DNA from 2 places in the Streptomyces sp. NPDC048650 genome. Region 2 is predicted to be linked to the other one. Evidence: riboswitches for the same ligand, from Rfam matches in the RefSeq annotation. Region 2 holds a riboswitch; the other holds the start of a gene.
The links. Region 2 has a riboswitch for glycine ahead of gcvP (aminomethyl-transferring glycine dehydrogenase). Riboswitches for the same ligand answer to the same signal wherever they lie in the genome.
Positions count from the first base shown of each region.

Region 1 (9,970 bases), on a different contig from region 2:
CGCCCTGTGGACCCTCGCCGTCGGCGCCACCCGCGTCTTCCTGGGCGTCCACTGGCCGGGCGACGTCCTGGCCGGCTGGCTCCTGGCCGCCGCCGTGCTGTCCCTGGCGCTGCTCCTCGAACCCTTCGCCCTGCCGCCGCCGGATCCGGCGGACGGCGCCCCCGCACGCCATGAATAGCTGACGATAGGACCAGTTCTTCCCCAAGCGGGCATGGACCCGCTCCGCGCGGAGCAGCACTGACGTGGGCGCCCGTGGGCCGCCCGCGCAAGCGATCACCGCACCGCCAGGGGGACGCCGATGGAACGCCGGACCGAGCACGTCACGAACCCGCCGGCGGTCCCGCCGGCGGACCGCGTACCGGGCCGCTGCGCGGCGGCCGCCGACAAGGACCCGACCGGGTGCGAGGGCCCGCCCGACGCGGCCACCATCCTCGACCGCCACGGCCGCGAAGTGGCCGGCTGCGTCCACCACTGCGCCCGGCTCCTGGCCGGTCTCGAAGGCGCTCGGGTGCACCCCTTCGTCCCGGCGGCCTGCGCCCTGGAGATCTACTCCCGGGCGAGCGAACTCCCGCCCTTCGCCTGGGAGATCGGCAGATAGCCGGAGCCGTCCACGACCCTGCGGGCGCGCGGGCGGCTCAGCACTCGATGATGTTGACCGCGAGCCCGCCCCGCGCCGTCTCCTTGTACTTGACGCTCATGTCGGCGCCGGTCTCCTTCATGGTCTTGATGACCTTGTCGAGGGAGACGTGGTGGCGGCCGTCGCCGCGCAGCGCCATCCGGGCGGCGGTGACGGCCTTCACGGCGGCCATGCCGTTGCGCTCGATGCACGGGATCTGGACGAGTCCGCCGACCGGGTCGCAGGTCAGACCGAGGTTGTGCTCCATGCCGATCTCTGCGGCGTTCTCCACCTGCTCCGGGGAGCCGCCCAGTACCTCCGCCAGGCCGCCGGCCGCCATCGAGCAGGCCGAGCCGACCTCGCCCTGGCAGCCGACCTCGGCGCCGGAGATGGAGGCGTTCTCCTTGAAGAGCATGCCGATGGCGCCGGCGGCGAGCAGGAAGCGGACCACGCCGTCCTCGTCGGCGCCGGGCACGAAGTTGACGTAGTAGTGCAGGACCGCGGGGATGATGCCGGCCGCGCCGTTGGTGGGCGCGGTCACCACCCGGCCGCCGGCGGCGTTCTCCTCGTTGACGGCCATCGCGTAGAGGGTGACCCATTCCATCGCGTGCGCGAGCGGGTCGCCCTCGGAGCGCAGGGCGCGGGCGGCGGTGGCGGCGCGGCGGCGGACCTTGAGGCCGCCGGGCAGGATCCCGTCGCGGGACATCCCGCGCTCCACGCACCCCTGCATGACACGCCAGATCTCCAGCAGGCCCGCGCGGATCTCGTCCTCGGTGCGCCAGGCCCGCTCGTTCTCCAGCATCAGGGAGGCGATGGACAGGCCGGTGTCGTGGGAGAGGCGCAGCAGTTCGTCACCGGTGCGGAAGGGGTGCGTGAGCACCGTGTCGTCGAGCTTGATCCGGTCCTCGCCCACCGCGTCCTCGTCGACGACGAAGCCGCCGCCGACCGAGTAGTACGTCTTCTCCAGCAGCGGGGCGCCGCCGGCGTCGTACGCGAAGAGGGTCATGCCGTTGGCGTGGTACGGCAGGGAGCGGCGGCGGTGCAGGATCAGCTCGCGGCTCTCGTCGAAGTCGATCTCGTGGGCGGCGCCGATCTCGGCGCCGAGCAGGCGCAGCCGGCCGGTGCGGCGGATGCGCTCCACCTCGTCGTCGGCGCTCTCCACGTCGACGGTGCGGGGGGAGTGGCCCTCCAGACCGAGCAGCACGGCCTTGGGGGTGCCGTGGCCGTGGCCGGTGGCGCCCAGGGAGCCGAAGAGCTCGGCGCGCACCGAGGCCGTCTGGGCGACCAGGCCGTCCTTCTTGAGCCGGCCCACGAACATGCGGGCGGCGCGCATCGGGCCGACGGTGTGGGAGCTGGAGGGCCCGATGCCGATGGAGAAGAGATCGAAGACGGAGATGGCCACGGTTGCGGACTCCCTTGGCTGCTCGTGGTGGATGGTGGAGCGGTTGCGCGGTGGGGCCGGGGGTGGAGCCCATACGGCAGCAGGTACGTTTCTGCGCCGGATTTCGAGCGTAACGCGGACGGCGACGGCAGCCCACGGACGGGACCCGGCGGACGGCCGTCGGCAGGGGTAACGGCGGATGGCGCGGCCGCGGACCGGCCGCGAGCCCGGGGCGGGTGTCCGGCCCCGGGCTCGCGGCTGGTGCTTACGGAGTGGCAACCGTCACAGGGACGGGTACAGCGGGTGCTTGTCCGCCAGCGCGGTGACCCGGGCCTTCAGCGCCGCCACGTCGTACGACGGCTTGAGCGCCTCGGCGATGACGTCGGCGACCTCGCGGAAGTCCTCGACCGTGAAGCCGCGGGTGGCCAGCGCCGGCGTACCGATGCGCAGCCCGGAGGTGACCATCGGGGGGCGGGGGTCGTTCGGGATGGCGTTGCGGTTGACCGTGATGCCGACCTCGTGGAGGCGGTCCTCGGCCTGCTGGCCGTCCAGCTCGCTGTTGCGCAGGTCGACCAGGACCAGGTGGACGTCGGTGCCGCCGGACAGGACGGAGACGCCGACCTCGGTGACGTCCGGCTGGACCAGACGCTCGGCGAGGATGCGGGCGCCGTCCAGGGTGCGCTGCTGGCGCTCCTTGAACTCCTCGGACGCCGCGACCTTGAAGGAGACCGCCTTCGCCGCGATGACGTGCTCCAGCGGGCCACCCTGCTGACCGGGGAAGACCGCAGAGTTGATCTTCTTGGCGAGCTCCTGGGTGGACAGGATGACGCCGCCGCGCGGGCCGCCCAGGGTCTTGTGGGTGGTGGTGGTCACGACGTGGGCGTGCGGCACCGGGGAGGGGTGCAGACCCGCGGCCACCAGACCGGCGAAGTGCGCCATGTCCACCATCAGGTACGCGCCGACCTCGTCGGCGATGCGCCGGAACTCGGCGAAGTCCAGCTGGCGCGGGTACGCGGACCAGCCGGCCACGATCAGCTTCGGGCGGTGCTCCTTGGCGAGGCGCTCGACCTCTTCCATGTCGACCAGGTTGGTCTTCTCGTCGACGTGGTAGGGCACCACGTTGTAGAGCTTGCCGGAGAAGTTGATCTTCATGCCGTGGGTCAGGTGCCCGCCGTGCGCGAGGTTCAGCCCCAGGATCGTGTCGCCCGGCTTGATCAGCGCGAACATCGCGGCGGCGTTGGCCTGCGCGCCGGAGTGCGGCTGGACGTTGGCGGCCTCGGCGCCGAAGAGCGCCTTGATGCGGTCGATGGCGATCTGCTCGACGACATCGACGTGCTCGCAGCCGCCGTAGTAGCGGCGGCCGGGGTAGCCCTCGGCGTACTTGTTGGTGAGGACGGAGCCCTGGGCCTCCATGACGGCGGCGGGGGCGAAGTTCTCCGACGCGATCATCTCGAGGGTGGACTGCTGGCGGTGGAGCTCGGCGTCGACGGCGGCGGCGATGTCGGGGTCGAGCTCGTGGAGGGAGCTGTTGAGAAGCGACATGAGTCTTTCCTGGAGGGGTCAGGGGGCGCGGAGCGCTTCCGATCGGGCGGTGGCGGGGAGAGCCGGAAGGCTCAGCTTTGGGTGAAGGCGGCGTACTCGTCGGCCGACAGCAGCTCGCCCGGCTCGCCGCTGATCTTCACCTTGAACAGCCAACCGCCCTCGAACGGGGCGGAGTTCACCAGCGAGGGGTCGGCGACGACGTCCTCGTTGATCTCCGTGATCTCGCCGTCCACGGGCGAGTAGAGATCGCTGACCGACTTGGTCGACTCCAGCTCACCGCAGGTCTCGCCCGCCGTGATCGTCGAGCCGACCTCAGGAAGTTCCACATAGACGACATCGCCGAGCGCATTGGCGGCGTGCTCGGTGATGCCGACCGTCGAGACGCCGTCCGCGGCGGCCGACAGCCACTCGTGCTCCTTGCTGTAGCGCAGCTGCTGGGGGTTGCTCATGGCTCGATTCTCCTGTACGCGAGGGTGTGATCGTGAATGGGGTCTTGCCCAGTGAGACGGCGGAGGGTGCCGCTCCCGGCGCGGGACCGCTACTTCTGGCGCTTGTAGAAGGGCAGCGCCACGACCTCGTACGGTTCGTGGGTTCCCCGGATGTCCACGGCGACGCCCTCGGTGCCCGGCGTGGCGTGGGCCGCGTCCAGGTAGGCGATGGCGAGCGGCTTGCCCAGCGTCGGGGACGGTGCCCCGGAGGTGACCTCGCCGATGACCGTGCCGTCGGCGGCGACGACCTGATACCCGGCACGCGGTACCCGGCGGCCCTCGGCGATCAGTCCGACCAGCTTGCGCGGCGGGCTGGTCTCGGCGCGCTCGGCGGCCGCCGCCAGCGCGGCGCGGCCCACGAAGTCGCCGCCGTTGGTGGTCTTCTCGAACTTCACGACCCGGCCCAGGCCCGCGTCGAACGGCGTGGTCGCGGTGGTCAGCTCGTGCCCGTACAGCGGCATCCCCGCCTCCAGGCGCAGGGTGTCGCGGCAGGACAGCCCGCACGGGACCAGCCCGGCGTCCTTGCCCGCCTCGGTCAGCGCCGCCCAGAGGGCGACCGCGTCCGCCGGCCGTACGAACAGCTCGAAGCCGTCCTCGCCGGTGTAGCCGGTACGGGCGATCAGCGCGTCCACCCCGGCGACGGTGCCGGGCAGACCCGCGTAGTACTTCAGGCCGTCCAGGTCGGCGTCGGTCAGGCGCTTGAGGATGCCGGGGGACTCCGGTCCCTGGACGGCGAGCAGGGCGTAGGCGTCGCGGTCGTCGCGCACCGCGGCGTCGAAGCCCGCCTGCCGGTGGGCCAGCGCGTCCAGCACCACCTGGGCGTTGGAGGCGTTGGCGACGACCATGTACTCCTGGTCGGCGAGGCGGTAGACGATCAGGTCGTCGAGGATGCCGCCCTCGGCCTCGCAGATCATGGTGTAGCGGGCGCGGCCGGTCCTGACGCCGCCGATGTTGCCCACCAGGGCGTAGTCCAGGAGGTCGGCGGCCTGCGGTCCGGTGACGGTGATCTCGCCCATGTGGGAGAGGTCGAAGAGGCCGGCGCGGGTGCGGACGGCGACATGTTCGTCGCGCTCGCTGCCGTAGCGCAGCGGCATGTCCCAGCCGGCGAAGTCGGTCATGGTCGCGCCGAGCGCGCGATGGGTGGCATCCAGCGCGGTGCGGCGGGGGGCATCAGTCATGGTTCTGGGCTCCCAGGCATGGGTGACAAGACGTTCTCCCCATCTGTCATCGGAACCTGAGAGGTTCACCGGGATCCCGCGAACGGACCCGGTTTGCACCTTGGGTGGAGCCGCCCCGTCGACCGGGCAGTGGCTCGCTTTTCAGATCTGCCTCGCCCGCGCGGTATAGGGGCCTGAGAGATTCAAGGGAGGACTTGCTCCTTCGGCGCCCCGCCGTGGCGGCCGGGGACTCTCCCGCGCGGATTCAAGCGGCCGGTATGCAGTTGGCTGTGCGCAGGTGAGCAGAGGTGCGCACGTGGCGCCGACATCATTGCACGGGATCGCCCGATCGAGGAGGGGCGGTCGTCGACCGGCCCACGAGCTGGACAGATCCGACAATCGCCTTGATGTCCATTACCTTTTCTTGACACTCTGCGAGGTGGGAACGGGGCCGAACCGGCGCCGAACCGGACCGGGAGGGGCGATCACGGTGCACCGCGAAACCGCATTCGCGACAACATCAGGGGCCGCTCCCGAGGAGCCGCCGCCGGCACACCGCCCGCGGCGCGCCTCCCGGGGCGTCCTCCGGCCCGGCGACGGCGTCCTGGACCTGCGCGGGTCCGGCCCCCTGGCGGCGGAACTGCGCTTCCCGGCGGGCGACCTGGTGGTGGTCTCCGGGCTGCCGGGCAGCGGCAAGAGCACCCTGATGCACCGCGCCGTGCCGTCGCTGGACGCCCGCGGAGCCGCGGTGCACCGCATCGATTCGCAGGACGTCCGCGAGCGCTGGGAGCGCGGCCCGCTGCGCCGCCTGCCGTACGGCCTCTATCGCCCGCTGGTCCGGGCCGCGCACTACCTCGGGCTGCACCGCGCGCTGCGCTCGGGCACCAGCGTGGTGGTGCACGACTGCGGGACGCTGGCCTGGGTGCGCCGCTGGGTCGCGTGGTCGGCCCGGCGCGGGGGCCGCGGGCTGCATCTGGTGCTGCTCGACGTGCCGCCCGAGGTGGCGCTGTCCGGCCAGGAGGAGCGGGGGCGCGGGGTCTCGGGGTACGCCTTCGCGCGCCACCGGGGAGCGGTGGGCGGGCTGGTCGCGGCGGCCGGGGCGGGCCGGTTGCCGGAGGGGTTCGGCTCGGCGGTGCTGCTGGACCGGCGGGCGGCCGGCGCCTTGCGGACGGTCGGTTTCGACTGAGCGGACGGGCCGGTCGCCCGGTGCCGCCCCGCGGGTTGTGCCGCCCGCTTCCTCGTCTAGGGTCGTTGGCCAGAAGGCGCGGTTCGGAACGGGTGGATGCAGATGACATTTCCGGAGCAGGGGCACTTTCCGGAGCAGGGGATACCGCAGCTGGCCTGGCCGGCGAACGAGTTGGAAGAAGTGCTGTCGGCCGCGGTCGGACACCCGGGCGCGGGTGGCCGGATCGTGGAGGTCCTCGGCCGCAGCCGGGTGTGGGTGCCGCTGCCCAACGGCGGCGGCCCGCAGAGCGCGGGGCCGGGTGCCCGCGGGCTGGATCTGCCCACCGTGGAGATAGCCGGCCTGGCCTACGTCCCGGTCTTCAGCTCCGAGCAGGAGTTCATGAAGGCCGTCGGGGCGCACATGCCGTTCACCGTCGCCCCGGCCCGCGAGTTCGCCCGCGGACTGCCGCCGAAGATGGGGATCGCGGTCAATCCGGACGGCACCATAGGTGTTCCCCTCCCGGCGCCCGCGGTGGCCGAACTGTGCCGGGCGGGCCGCGCGGAGGCCGATGGCCAACTGCCCAGCGGCGGCCGGGTCCGGCTCTTCGAGCCGGACTGGCAGGAGGAGCCGGTCGACTTCCTGGCCGCGGCCGGACTCGAGTTCTCCGGCACCCCAATTGTCCTGACTGCCCGGCGTGCCCTGGCAAGTGTCGAGGGCGACACGCCCGCGCTGTTCGTCGGAGTTCAGGTCGCGGCGGACGCCGGGGCGCTGCAGGACGGATCCGCCCGCGAAGCGGTCCTGAACGCCCTGGGGCATGCGCTCGGCACGGTGCCGGTGCCCTGGCCCGTCCAGCTCGTCATGCTCGACGTCGCGCAGGGCGATCCGGTGGCCGACTGGATGCTGGAGCGCGTGCGGCCCTTCTACTCCCGGGACCACTCGTAAGCTGGTTGGATGACGGGCGGGCGCACCTCACGTGCCCTGCCGAGGAGAAGGGACGGGACCACGTGAGCGCGGGTGCGCATCAGGGAGCGGCGGCGGCCGACCACGTCGAGCAGATGCTGCAGCAGGTCTCGCCCGACCGCTACGACGCCTACGAGGGGCTGCTGGCCGCGCTCGCCGCCGGGCAGGTCTGGATGCTGCTGTGGCAGGGCCGCGCCGGGACACCCGATGCGCAGTACGGGAACATGGAGGTCGAGGGGCTGGGCTACGCGCCCTGTGTGACCTCCGCCGCCGCGCTCGCCGCCTCCGGCTGGAACCGCGACCACGAGTTGGTCAGCGGCCCCGAGATCGCCGCATCGCTCTTCCCCGACCGCTGGGGGCTGTGGCTGAATCCGCACGCTCCCGGTGGCGGTGTGGGCATTCCGTGGCTGGACCTGCGCCGTATCGCCGGCGGCCTCGACCGGCTGCCCGCCGGGCCGCTGCGGCTCTCCGAACCGGTCATCGACATCCCGCAGTTCTATGCCCTGCTCGCCCAGAACGCCCACCGGACGCCCGCCGTGCGGTCGTTGCGCCGGGCCTGGGTGCAACCGGCCCTCGGTGCCCCTTATCTGGCGATCGGGCTGGATCTGTACGACACCGGGCAGCAGGCGGTGGATTCGGTGCGGCTGATGATTCAGCAGTCGATCGGCGCGGTGCCGGACGGTCTGCCCGTCTCGACGGTCGCGATGAACGACGAATACGACCCCGTCGGCATGTGGATGCGCGCCTCCACCCGCCCGTTCTTCGACCGCGACGGCTACGGCGGCCCCGCGGGTGCCCCGCCCGCTCCGGCGCCGTCCTACGGCTACGGCTACCCGCGCGCCTACTGACACCGAAGTCAGCAGCGGGCGCCGCCGCCGGCCGCCGATCTTGGGGTGAATTCACCCCAAGTGCACCGTGGTTGCGCGCCCCTTTCGTGGGCCCTCGACCCGCTCAGCCGGTACCCCTGTTCGTATAACGGAACCCGGCGGACCACATCACAGTTACGCATCCATTCACCGCCAGGACTGGTGAGTGATCGCGAATCGGATGAAGACTCCGGCAACAGAGAGCTTCGGCTCTTTGTACGACCGATCATCCGAACCGGCGTCGCGCGCATCCCGGATTTCCTCCCGGGCCACCTTCCGCGACGTCCGTCCGAACTGCTCGGCCGCGTCCGTGGCGGCCGGTGCACCAGTGATGTGAACCAAGCCGCTACCGCGGCGGGCATGGGCCGACCACCGTCGGCCGAGAGGGGTCAAAGGCACCGTGACCGCACCGATCGAGACCACCGGGGCGGCTGCCGAGGCGCAGCCGGAAGCGGTGCTGCAAGGCGTGGAGAGCAAGCGCATCGAAGGGCGCTCGCTCGGCCAGATCGCGCTGCTGCGCTTCCGCCGCGACAAGGTCGCGGTAGCGGGCGCCATCGTTGTCATCCTGCTCGTCGTCCTCGCCGCTTTCTCCCGTCCCCTCCAGTCCCTGCTCGGCCTGGACCCGGACAGCCCCAACCAGAGTCTGATCGACCCCAACACCACGCTGCCCAAGGGCGACCTCGGCGGCATGAGCGGCGATCACCCCCTGGGTGTGGACCCCAAGTTCGGCCGCGACCTGCTCGCCCGCATCATCGAGGGCTCCTGGGTGTCGCTGATCGTGGCCTTCGGCGCGACGCTGCTGTCGGTGGCGATCGGCACCGTCCTCGGTGTGGTCGCGGGCTTCTACCGCGGCCGGGTGGACGCGTTCATCAGCCGCATGATGGACGTCTTCCTGGCCTTCCCGCTGCTGCTGTTCGCCATCGCGATCTCCGCCTCGCTGCAGGGCGGTGCCTTCGGCCTGGAGGGGCTGCCGCTGCACATCTCCGTCCTGATCTTCGTGATCGGCTTCTTCAACTGGCCGTACATGGGACGGATCGTGCGGGCGCAGACGCTGTCGCTGCGGGAGCGCGAGTTCGTGGACGCCGCCCGCGGCATGGGCGCCCGCGGGCCGTTCATCCTCTTCCGTGAACTGCTGCCCAACCTGGTGGGGCCGATCATCGTCTACTCGACGCTCCTGATCCCCTCCAACATCCTCTTCGAGGCGGCGCTGAGCTTCCTGGGCGTCGGCATCCAGCCGCCCCAGGCGTCCTGGGGCGGCATGCTCAACCAGGCGGTCAAGTACTACGAGGTCGACCCTCAGTACATGATCGTCCCCGGCCTCGCGATCTTCGTCACCGTGCTGGCGTTCAACCTGCTCGGTGACGGTCTGAGGGACGCACTGGACCCGCGCAGCCGCTGAGTTCCGCCGGCACCCGCCCAGACGCCTCAACCGCAGTGCTCACGTTTCGACGAACGAAGGGGATACCGACCACGATGCGAAGGTCAGTTCCGGTCGCGGCTATCGCGGCCATCACCAGTGCCGGCCTGCTGCTGGCCGGCTGCAGCGGGGGCAAGGGCTCCGACGGCGAGTCCGGCACGGCGAACGCCGCCACCACGGGCGTCGTCAACGCCTCGGACGCGAAGGGCGGCACGCTCAACTACGCGATCAGCGACGCCCCCGAGTCGTTCGACCCGGGCAACACGTACTACGCCTTCATCTACAACTTCAGCCGGCTCTACGCGCGCCCGCTCACCACCTTCAAGCCGGGCGCCGGCGCGAAGGGGAACGAGCTGGCTCCGGACCTCGCCGAGTCGA
Region 1 covers NZ_JBICVM010000001.1:1,016,846-1,026,815, forward strand. The annotation lists gene ACGFML_RS04680 (phosphatase PAP2 family protein) at 1-178, shown strand, start outside; gene ACGFML_RS04685 (hypothetical protein) at 299-598, shown strand; gene ACGFML_RS04690 (L-serine ammonia-lyase) at 636-2,018, opposite strand; gene glyA (serine hydroxymethyltransferase) at 2,280-3,539, opposite strand; gene gcvH (glycine cleavage system protein GcvH) at 3,611-3,988, opposite strand; gene gcvT (glycine cleavage system aminomethyltransferase GcvT) at 4,078-5,205, opposite strand; glycine riboswitch at 5,357-5,452, opposite strand; gene ACGFML_RS04710 (AAA family ATPase) at 5,669-6,370, shown strand; gene ACGFML_RS04715 (enhanced serine sensitivity protein SseB) at 6,473-7,291, shown strand; gene ACGFML_RS04720 (enhanced serine sensitivity protein SseB C-terminal domain-containing protein) at 7,354-8,157, shown strand; gene ACGFML_RS04725 (ABC transporter permease) at 8,576-9,574, shown strand; gene ACGFML_RS04730 (ABC transporter substrate-binding protein) at 9,649-9,970, shown strand, end outside.
Region 1: linked by a shared signal. The riboswitch ahead of gcvT (glycine cleavage system aminomethyltransferase GcvT) and the one ahead of gcvP (aminomethyl-transferring glycine dehydrogenase) in region 2 are both predicted to bind glycine.

Region 2 (9,970 bases):
CGCCGAGAGCGAGGTCACGCTGCCGCCCGCGCCCAGTTTGACCGTACGTACCGCAAAGCCGCAGGCCGGTGCCGCCCAGGCGGACGGTGCCGACACAGGGAAGGGCACATCGTGATCGCCGTACTGGGCCTCATCGTGGGAGTCGTGGTCGGGCTTGTGGTCCGACCCGTGGTGCCGACGGTGGTCGAGCCCTACTTGCCGATTGCTGTCGTGGCGGCGCTGGATGCCGTGTTCGGCGGCCTGCGCGCGATGCTGGACGGCATCTTCGATGACAAGGTCTTCGTCGTCTCCTTCCTCTCCAACGTCGTGGTCGCGGCGCTGATCGTCTTCCTCGGGGACAAGCTGGGGGTGGGTGCGCAACTCTCCACGGGCGTCGTCGTGGTGCTGGGCATCCGGATCTTCTCGAACGCTGCCGCGATCCGCCGACACGTCTTCAGGGCGTGAGGCGGATGGCAACGGACGACACGCCGGAGCCGGAGAAGAAGCCGGAACCGCAGCAGGACCGCAGCCCCGCCGACCGGCAGCCGATGCCTCCCGAGAGCCGGCCTGTTCCCGAGGCGGCGGAGGAGGGGACCGAAGGGCCCAAACCGGACGACGCGCAGCAGAACGACGAAAAGCCGACAGGTGCCGACGCTCCGCCCGCGGACGGGAAGGATGGGGCTCCTGGAACGCCGGAGAACGGCCGGCAGCGGTTGGCCGCGAGCCTGTGGCCGCCGAGGCTGACCCGGGCTCAACTGATCGTTGCGCTGCTCCTGTTCATTCTCGGCCTCGGTCTGGCGATTCAGGTACGTTCCACAAGTGACAGCAGTGCGCTGCGTGGTGCACGCCAGGAGGACCTGGTGCGCATTCTGGACGAACTCGACAATCGCTCCCAGCGGTTGACGGACGAACAGCGGCGTCTGGAAGGGCAGAAGACCGAGCTGGAGAACAGCTCGGACCAGGCCGAGGAGGCCCGTAAGCAGACCGTGGAGAAGGAGCAGCAACTGGGTGTGCTGGCCGGGACCGTCGCGGCGCAAGGGCCCGGCATCAACCTGACCATCGACGACCCCACGCACTCCGTCGAAGCGGACAAGCTGCTGGACACCATCCAGGAGCTGCGAGCGGCAGGCGCCGAGGCCATTCAGGTCAATGACGTAAGGGTCGTCGCGAACACCTATCTGTCGGATGTCAGTGGTGGTGTGGAGATCGACGGCAAGCGGGTCACCCAGCCTTACCGCTTCAAGGTCATCGGCAAGCCGGAGGACCTGGAGCCGGCGCTGAACATCCCCGGTGGGGTGGTTCAGACATTGGAGAAGGAGCAGGCCAAGGTGTCTGTGACCCGGCAAGGGAAGATCGTTGTGGACGCCTTGCGAGAGGCGAAGCGGCCTGACTACGCTCGGTCGTCATCGCAGTGAGGTGTCCACATATGGCCATGGCCCGGGGAGGGCATGAGGTAGCGGGGGGTCGGCGCACCGTGATTGTGGTGTGTGGTGGAAACTGTCTGCAGGCCACGGACGTTCACAGGATGTCCGGATCGGCCGGTGTGTGCATCGAGGGTTCGTCCTGCCCCACGGGCGGGTCTGTTTCGTTCAAGGGGAATCGCCCGTGAAGTTGTTTGGAAAGCTGTTCGGCAAGAGCGCCCGCCAGGAGGGCGGCAGTGGCTCGGCGCGGCATCGTGCTGCGGGCCGGGCCGATGAGAGCGGAACGGGCGAGGACCGTCCGCTCTTCCGTGATGAGGTCAGCGGTCCGTCTGGGGGGCACGGCGCGGGTTCTGTTGACCCCTCCGGGGCCGGCCGCATAAGTTCCCAGGGACCATCAGCCTCATCCACGGGTGGAGGGTTGGCCTTGCCGGTTTGTACGAGGTGCGGGCATCGGAACGCCGAGGCGAGCCGGTTCTGCTCCAACTGTGGTGCGCCGCTGCGCCCGGGCGCACAGCCCGAGCGCGCCTCCGAGACGACCTCGACCATCTCCATCTCGGGGATCGAGGCCTACGACGCGGAGGCGACGGGCCAGACCCAGATGCCGTCGCTGTCGCCCGAGGCCCAGGCCGCGGTCGATGCCCTTCCGCTGGGTTCGGCGCTGCTGGTCGTCCGCCGGGGTCCGAACTCCGGCAGCCGCTTCCTGCTGGACGGTGAGCTGACGACGGCGGGCCGGCATCCGCAGGGCGACATCTTCCTCGACGATGTGACGGTCTCGCGCCGGCACGTGGAGTTCCGCCGTGGCGCCGACGGCCGCTTCAGCGTCGCCGACGTCGGCAGCCTGAACGGCACGTACGTCAACCGTGAGCGGATCGATTCGGTCGCCCTCGCCAACGGCGACGAGGTCCAGATCGGCAAGTTCCGGCTGGTCTTCTATGCGAGCCAGCGAGGTGCCGGTATCTGACCGGCCAGGGAAGGCATATGCGCCACTCACCGACGGGCGGTGCCGGGTCCTCCGGCGCCGCCTCCTCGGACGGCAAGCCGGTGAGCATCGGTACGGTGCTCACCTTGCTGCGCGAGGAATTTCCCGAGGTCACCATCTCCAAGATCCGCTTCCTGGAGGCCGAGGGACTGGTCGAGCCGACGCGCACGCCTTCCGGGTACCGCAAATTCACCGCTGCCGACGTCGAGCGACTTGCCGGCGTCCTGCGGATGCAGCGGGACCACTATCTTCCCCTGAAGGTGATCCGGGAGCATCTGGACGCCCTGGAGCGCGGTGAGCAGGTGCAGCTGCCCGCCCAGGCCACTTCGTCCCGCGACCTGGTTCCCGGTATGCGTGAGTCGGGCGAGGACCGCCCGGCGGCGGCCCGGATCGGCCGGGCCGAGCTGCTGGCGGCCGTCGAGGCGGACGAGACGGCGCTCGTCGACTGGGAGTCGTACGGGCTCGTGGTCCCCGGTGCCGACGGCGGCTACGACAGCGAGGCCGTCACGGTCGCGAAACTCGTCGCCGAGCTGGGACGTTTCGGTCTCGAGCCGAGGCATCTGCGGGCCGTGAAGGCGGCGGCCGAGCGTGAGGCGGGCCTGGTCGAACAGGTCGTGGCACCCCTTCGGCGGCACCGTAATCCGCAGACCAGGGCGCATGCGGAGGCCACCGCCAGGGAGCTGGCGACGCTGTCCGTGCGCCTCCACGCGGCGTTGATCCAGACCGCTCTGCGGGACCTGCTCCCGTGAGCAAATGACGGCCCGACTACCCAAACCTGCCGGGCACGTCCTAGGGTTGCTGTGTGAACGAGCTCGACGTCGTGGGTGTCCGGGTGGAAATGCCTTCCAGCCAACCGATCGTGCTCCTGCGGGAGGTGGGAGGCGATCGTTACTTGCCCATTTGGATCGGGCCAGGAGAGGCCACCGCCATCGCCTTTGCCCAGCAGGGCATGGTCCCTGCCAGGCCGCTGACACACGACCTCTTCAAGGACGTGCTGGAAGCGGTGGGCCAGGAGCTGACGCAGGTCCGCATCACGGATCTGCGTGAAGGAGTGTTCTACGCCGAACTGGTCTTCGCCAGCGGCGTCGAGGTCAGCGCGCGTCCGTCCGACGCCATAGCGCTGGCGCTGCGCACCGGGACGCCGATCTTCGGTACCGACGGTGTGCTCGACGACGCGGGCATCGCGATCCCGGACGAGCAGGAGGACGAGGTGGAGAAGTTCCGCGAGTTCCTCGACCAGATCTCGCCCGAGGATTTCGGCAGCAGCCAATGACTCCGGTCGGCCGAAGCGTCTGATTCCGGCCAAACTATTTAGCCATTCCCCGTGCGAGGTCACGAGAAACCACTCGTAGGGTGATTATCACTCGGCGTGGCGAGCGCGGCGATCGTTGACGCACCCCAGGTGACTGCATACCGTCGATAAGGCAGGTCCCGTCCGGGACGTGGAGGACGGAGGGTGGCGTGGCAATCACCGGCGACGGTACGGCAGCGGAAGGGGCGTTGCCGCTCCACCCGAATGCCGCAGCGAATCGGGCACCTGCGCGGCCCACGGCGGTGTCGGGGGACTGCGCGACGGGGACCATCGGCTACCGCGGCCCGACGGCGTGTGCCGCGGCGGGCATCACCTACCGCCAGCTCGACTACTGGGCGCGTACGGGCCTGGTCGAGCCGAGCGTGCGCCCCGCCTACGGATCCGGCACCCAGAGGCTCTACAACTTCCGGGACGTCGTCGTCCTGAAGATCGTCAAGCGGCTGCTGGACACCGGGGTGTCGCTGCAGAACATCCGCACCGCCGTCCAGCACCTGCGCTCCCGTGGGCTGGACGATCTGACGCGGATGACGCTGATGAGCGACGGCGCCACGGTCTACGAGTGCACCTCGCCCGACCAGGTCGTCGACCTGCTCCAGGGAGGCCAGGGCGTCTTCGGGATCGCCGTCGGCGTGGTGCTGCGGGACGTGGAGGGTGCGCTCTCCGAGCTGCACGGCGAGCGTCTGGACACCGGCGAGACCCTCGTCGGGAAGAACCCGCGCGACGAGCTGGCGCGGCGGCGCAACCGGGCCGGCTGAGCGGCGTAGGCGGCTCCCGGCACGGCACGAGGCCGAATGTCAGTGGCATGCGGCAGCATCGGACGCGTGAGAGCCGCGCCGACGATTCTGCATCTGGACATGGATGCGTTCTACGCGGCCGCCGAGCAGGCGGCCAAGCCCAGTCTGCGCGGGAAGCCGGTGGTCGTCGGCGGGATCGGGCCGCGCGGCGTGGTCGCCACCGCCTCGTACGAAGCGCGGGTCTTCGGGGTCCGCTCCGCGATGCCGACCGCGCAGGCGCGGCGGCTGTGTCCCAACGCCGCCTATCTCAGTCCGCGGTTCACTCTCTACCGCCAGGTCAGTGACCGGGTGATGGAGCTGCTGCACGCGCTGTCGCCGCTGGTCGAGCCGCTCAGCCTGGACGAGGCGTTCGTGGACCTGGAAGCGGGCGGCGTGGCGGCCGAGGTGGGCGCCGTGCGGGCGGTGGGGGAGCGACTGCGGCGGGACATCCGGGAGGCGACGGGGCTGACCGGCTCCGTGGGGCTGGCGGGGGCCAAGATGCTGGCGAAGATCGGGTCGGAGGCGGCGAAGCCGGACGGCCTGGTGGTGATCGAACCGGGCACGGAGCGGGAGCTGCTGGGGCCGATGCCGGTGCGGGCGCTGCCGGGGGTGGGGCCGGCGACGGCCGAGGCCCTGCGGCGGGCCGGAATCCATACCGTCGCCGAGACCGCGGAGGCGGGGCAGGACGAGCTGGTGCGGCTGTTGGGCAAGGCGCACGGGGCCGGGCTGTACGCGATGGCGATGGGGCGGGACGACCGCCCTGTGGTGGCCGAGCGGGACGCCAAGTCGATCTCGGTGGAGGACACCTTCGCGGTGGATCTGACCGACCGCACGCGGGTGCGGGCCGAGCTGGTCCGGCTGGCCGAGCGCTGTGTGCAGCGGCTGCGCGCGGCCGGGCGGTCGGGGCGCACGGTGGTGATCAAGGTCCGTAACTACGACTTCTCGACGCTGACCAGGTCCGAGACGCTGCGCGGGCCCACGGACGACCCCGCGGTCGTCCGGGAGGCGGTGGGCCGGCTGCTGGACACCGTGGACACCACGGGCGGGGTGCGACTGCTGGGGGTCGGCGTGAGTGGGCTGGCCGACTTCACGCAGGAAGACCTGTTCGCTCAGCTGGCGACCGAGCAGGAGGCGGCGGAGGCGGTGGCCAGGGCGGCGGTGGCGGAGCAGGCGGCCGAGGCGGCGGGGGAGCAGGAGCCGACGGAGGAGCGGCCGCGGTGCTGGCATCCGGGGCTCGATGTGATCCACGACGACTACGGCGCCGGGTGGGTGCAGGGCAGCGGGGTGGGCAGAGTGACCGTGCGTTTCGAGCAGCCGTGGTCCGCACCGGGGAGAGTGCGGACCTTTGCCGTCGACGACCCGGCGCTGCGGCCGGGGGATCCCCTGCCGCTGGGGGGCGGTCCGCCCGAGGGCGGTCAGTCCTCCGAGCCGGCGACCCGGCCGAAGTCCTGGTCGCCGGAGGACGGGTCGGAATCGGGGGCGGGGGAGGAGATATCCAGTCGGTAATGGTGGTAGAGCTGAAGTTCCTGCTCAGGGGAGAGATGGCGGCCCACCCCGAAGTCCGGGGCGTCCTTGATCAACTTGCGGTCGTAGGGGATTTGCAGCCCCTCGTCGGCCAGCTCGCTCGGCTCCAGCGGGACGAATGCGTCCCGGCTGAAGAGGCCGGTACGCACCGCAGCCCACTCGGGCTCGCCGGTCGCGTCATCGAGATATACCTCGTCAATGGTCCCGATCTTGGTGCCGTTCCGGTCGAACGCTTTGCGGCCGATCAGGCTCCGGGGATCGATATCGGTGTGCACAGCCCCTCCTTGTGGTCGCAACTGCCCTGTGACAACTACCAAACGTCACATTTAATGCCCTGGCCACTCGAAGGTTCCCCCGACAGGTGCGCTGGTAGGCTGACGGATGGCCGCTGACCCCATGCGGGAGAGTCCCTTGCCGTTCACGGCGGGGGCGCCGAAGGAGCAAATCCTCCCCGGAATCTCTCAGGCATCCGTACCGCATGGACGAGGTCACTCTGGAAAGCAGGTCGGGCCGCGGGACGCATGAATCCGGGCCCCTCCTCACCGACGGTGAAAGCCGGGCCGCAGCCTGCGGACCGGTGAAGCTCTCAGGTTGAGATGACAGAGGGGGAGGCCGTCCGGGCACCAGCGCCTTGGTGCCCCTCGTAGGTCGCACTGACCAGGAGGCCCCCGCAGATGACCATGAATCGCATCTCCTTGACCGAGCTGGAGCGCGGTACGCCCTTCGAGCGCCGGCACGTCGGTCCCGACCACGAGGCGCAGGCGAAGATGCTCGCGCAGGTCGGCTTCGGCTCGCTGGACGAGCTGACCGCCACCGCCGTTCCCGACGTGATCAAGAGCGCCGAGGCCCTCGGCCTGCCGCAGGCCCGTACCGAGGCCGAGGTCCTGAAGGAGCTGCACGGTCTCGCGGACCGCAACCAGGTCCTGGCGTCCATGATCGGGCTCGGCTACTACGGCACGTTCACCCCGCCGGTGATCCTGCGCAATGTCATGGAGAACCCGGCCTGGTACACGGCGTACACGCCCTACCAGCCGGAGATCTCGCAGGGCCGCCTCGAGGCGCTGCTGAACTTCCAGACCATGGTCGCCGAGCTGACCGGACTGCCGACGTCCGGAGCCTCCCTGCTGGACGAGGGCACCGCCGCCGCCGAGGCGATGGCCCTCTCCCGCCGCGTCGGCAAGGTCAAGCAGGGCGTCTTCCTGGTCGACGCCGACTGCCTGCCGCAGACCATCGCGGTGATCCAGACCCGTGCCGAGCCGACCGGTGTCGAGGTGGTCGTCGCGGACCTCACCGACGGCATTCCGGCCGAGATCGCCGAGCGCGGCGTCTTCGGCGTCCTGCTGCAGTACCCGGGCGCCTCCGGCGCGGTGCGTGACCCGCAGGCCGTCATAGCGCAGGCCCAGGAGCTGGGCGCGGTCGTCACCGTCGCCGCCGACCTGCTCGCCCTGACCCTGCTGACCTCGCCCGGCGAGCTCGGCGCGGACATCGCTGTCGGCACCACCCAGCGCTTCGGCGTCCCGATGGGCTTCGGCGGTCCGCACGCCGGCTTCATGGCGGTGCGCGAGAAGTTCGCCCGCAGCCTGCCCGGCCGCCTGGTGGGCGTCTCCGTCGACGCCGACGGCAACAAGGCCTACCGCCTCGCCCTGCAGACCCGCGAGCAGCACATCCGCCGCGAGAAGGCCACCAGCAACATCTGTACCGCTCAGGTGCTGCTCGCCGTGATGGCCGGGATGTACGCCGTCTACCACGGTCCCGAGGGCCTGCGGACCATCGCCCGGCGCACCCACCGCTACGCCACCGTCCTGGCCGAGGGGCTGCGGGCCGGCGGGGTGGAGATCGTGCACGGCACGTACTTCGACACGCTCACCGCGCGGGTGCCCGGCCGGGCCGCCGAGGTCGTCGCCGCGGCCCGTGAGGCCGGGGTCAACCTCCGGCTGGTCGACGCGGACCTGGTGGGGATCGCCTGCGACGAGACCACCGGGCGCGCGCAGCTGTCCGGTGTCTGGGGCGCCTTCGGGGTGCAGGGCGACGTCGAGCAGCTGGACGCCGCCGTCGCCGAGTCGCTGCCGCCCGAGCTGCTGCGCGGCGACGACTACCTCGCGCACCCGGTCTTCCACCAGTACCGTTCCGAGACCGCGATGCTGCGCTACCTGCGCACGCTGGCCGACAAGGACTACGCGCTGGACCGCGGCATGATCCCGCTCGGCTCCTGCACGATGAAGCTGAACGCCACCACGGAGATGGAGCCGGTCACCTGGCCCGCCTTCGGCCAGCTGCATCCCTTCGCGCCCGCCGACCAGGCGCAGGGCTACCTCACGCTGATCCAGGAGCTGGAGGAGCGCCTCGCCACGGTCACCGGCTACGACAAGGTGTCCATCCAGCCGAACGCCGGCTCGCAGGGGGAGCTCGCGGGTCTGCTGGCCGTCCGCGCCTACCACCGCGCCAACGGTGACGAGCAGCGCACCATCTGCCTGATCCCCTCTTCGGCGCACGGCACCAACGCCGCCAGCGCCGTCATGGCCGGGATGAAGGTCGTCGTCGTCAAGACCGGCGAGGACGGCGAGGTCGACGCCGACGATCTGCACGCCAAGATCGAGAAGCACCGGGACGAGCTCGCGGTGCTGATGGTGACCTACCCCTCCACGCACGGTGTGTTCGAGGAGCACATCACCCAGATCTGCGCGGCGGTGCACGACGCCGGCGGTCAGGTCTACGTCGACGGTGCCAACCTCAACGCGCTGGTGGGTCTGGCCGAGCCCGGCAAGTTCGGCGGCGATGTCTCGCACCTGAACCTGCACAAGACGTTCTGCATCCCGCACGGCGGCGGTGGCCCCGGCGTCGGCCCGGTCGGCGTGCGCGCCCACCTGGCGCCGTACCTGCCCAACCACCCGCTGCAGCCGACAGCGGGTCCCGAGACGGGCGTCGGTCCGATCTCCGCCGCCCCCTGGGGCTCGGCCGGCATCCTGCCGATCTCCTGGGCGTATGTGCGTCTGATGGGCGGCGAGGGCCTCAAGCGCGCCACCCAGGTCGCGGTTCTCAGCGCCAACTACATCGCCAAGCGGCTGGAGGCGCACTACCCGGTGCTCTACACCGGCCCCGGCGGCCTCGTGGCCCACGAGTGCATCATCGACGTCCGGCAGCTGACCAAGGCGACCGGCGTGAGCATCGACGATGTCGCCAAGCGGCTCATCGACTACGGCTTCCACGCGCCGACGATGTCCTTCCCGGTGGCCGGCACCCTGATGATCGAGCCGACCGAGAGCGAGGACCTGGACGAGCTGGACCGGTTCTGCGACGCGATGATCGCCATCCGGGCGGAGATCGAGAAGGTCGGCTCGGGCGAGTGGGACAAGGACGACAACCCGCTGCGCAACGCCCCGCACACCGCGGGCGTGCTGGTCGGCGACTGGTCGCATCCGTACAGCCGCGACGAGGCCGTCTTCCCGGCCGGCGTGGTGGCCGCGGAGAAGTACTGGCCGCCGGTGCGCCGGATCGACGGTGCTTTCGGCGACCGTAACCTCGTCTGCTCCTGCCCGCCTCTGGACGAGTACGACGCCTGATCCGTCCGGGCCACGTCGCCTGATCCGTCCGGACAACATCAAGGGCCCTCGGCAGCTGCCGGGGGCCCTGTTGTTCTGCCGGGTGCGAGCCTGTCAGGCCACGCTGGCGACCCGTTCGGTCTGCGACCGGTGCGGAGCGATGACCTGCCCGTCCGGCAGCAGCTCGCCGGTGTCCTCGAAGAGCAGGACGCCGTTGCACAGCAGGCTCCAGCCCTGTTCGGGGTGGTGTGCCACGGGGTGCGCGGCTTCCCGGTCGCTGGAGTCGGCGGACGGGCAAGGAGGTTGGTGCTGGCACATGGAAGTTGTCTTTCGCTGCGGTGTGAACGTCGTCGTGCGGCTCGATGAGATGGTCATGGCCGCTCCCCCGTTTCCATCGGTTGGTCCCAGTGTTGCCCCACGGACGGGTTTCCGCAGGGATTTCG
Region 2 covers NZ_JBICVM010000016.1:149,843-159,812, reverse strand. The annotation lists gene ACGFML_RS32885 (DUF881 domain-containing protein) at 1-115, shown strand, start outside; gene ACGFML_RS32880 (small basic family protein) at 112-444, shown strand; gene ACGFML_RS32875 (DUF881 domain-containing protein) at 450-1,394, shown strand; gene ACGFML_RS32870 (FHA domain-containing protein) at 1,513-2,361, shown strand; gene ACGFML_RS32865 (MerR family transcriptional regulator) at 2,379-3,128, shown strand; gene ACGFML_RS32860 (bifunctional nuclease family protein) at 3,182-3,652, shown strand; gene ACGFML_RS32855 (MerR family transcriptional regulator) at 3,841-4,446, shown strand; gene ACGFML_RS32850 (DNA polymerase IV) at 4,513-5,970, shown strand; gene ACGFML_RS32845 (PRC-barrel domain-containing protein) at 5,880-6,263, opposite strand; glycine riboswitch at 6,378-6,475, shown strand; gene gcvP (aminomethyl-transferring glycine dehydrogenase) at 6,663-9,548, shown strand; gene ACGFML_RS32835 (DUF5999 family protein) at 9,642-9,845, opposite strand.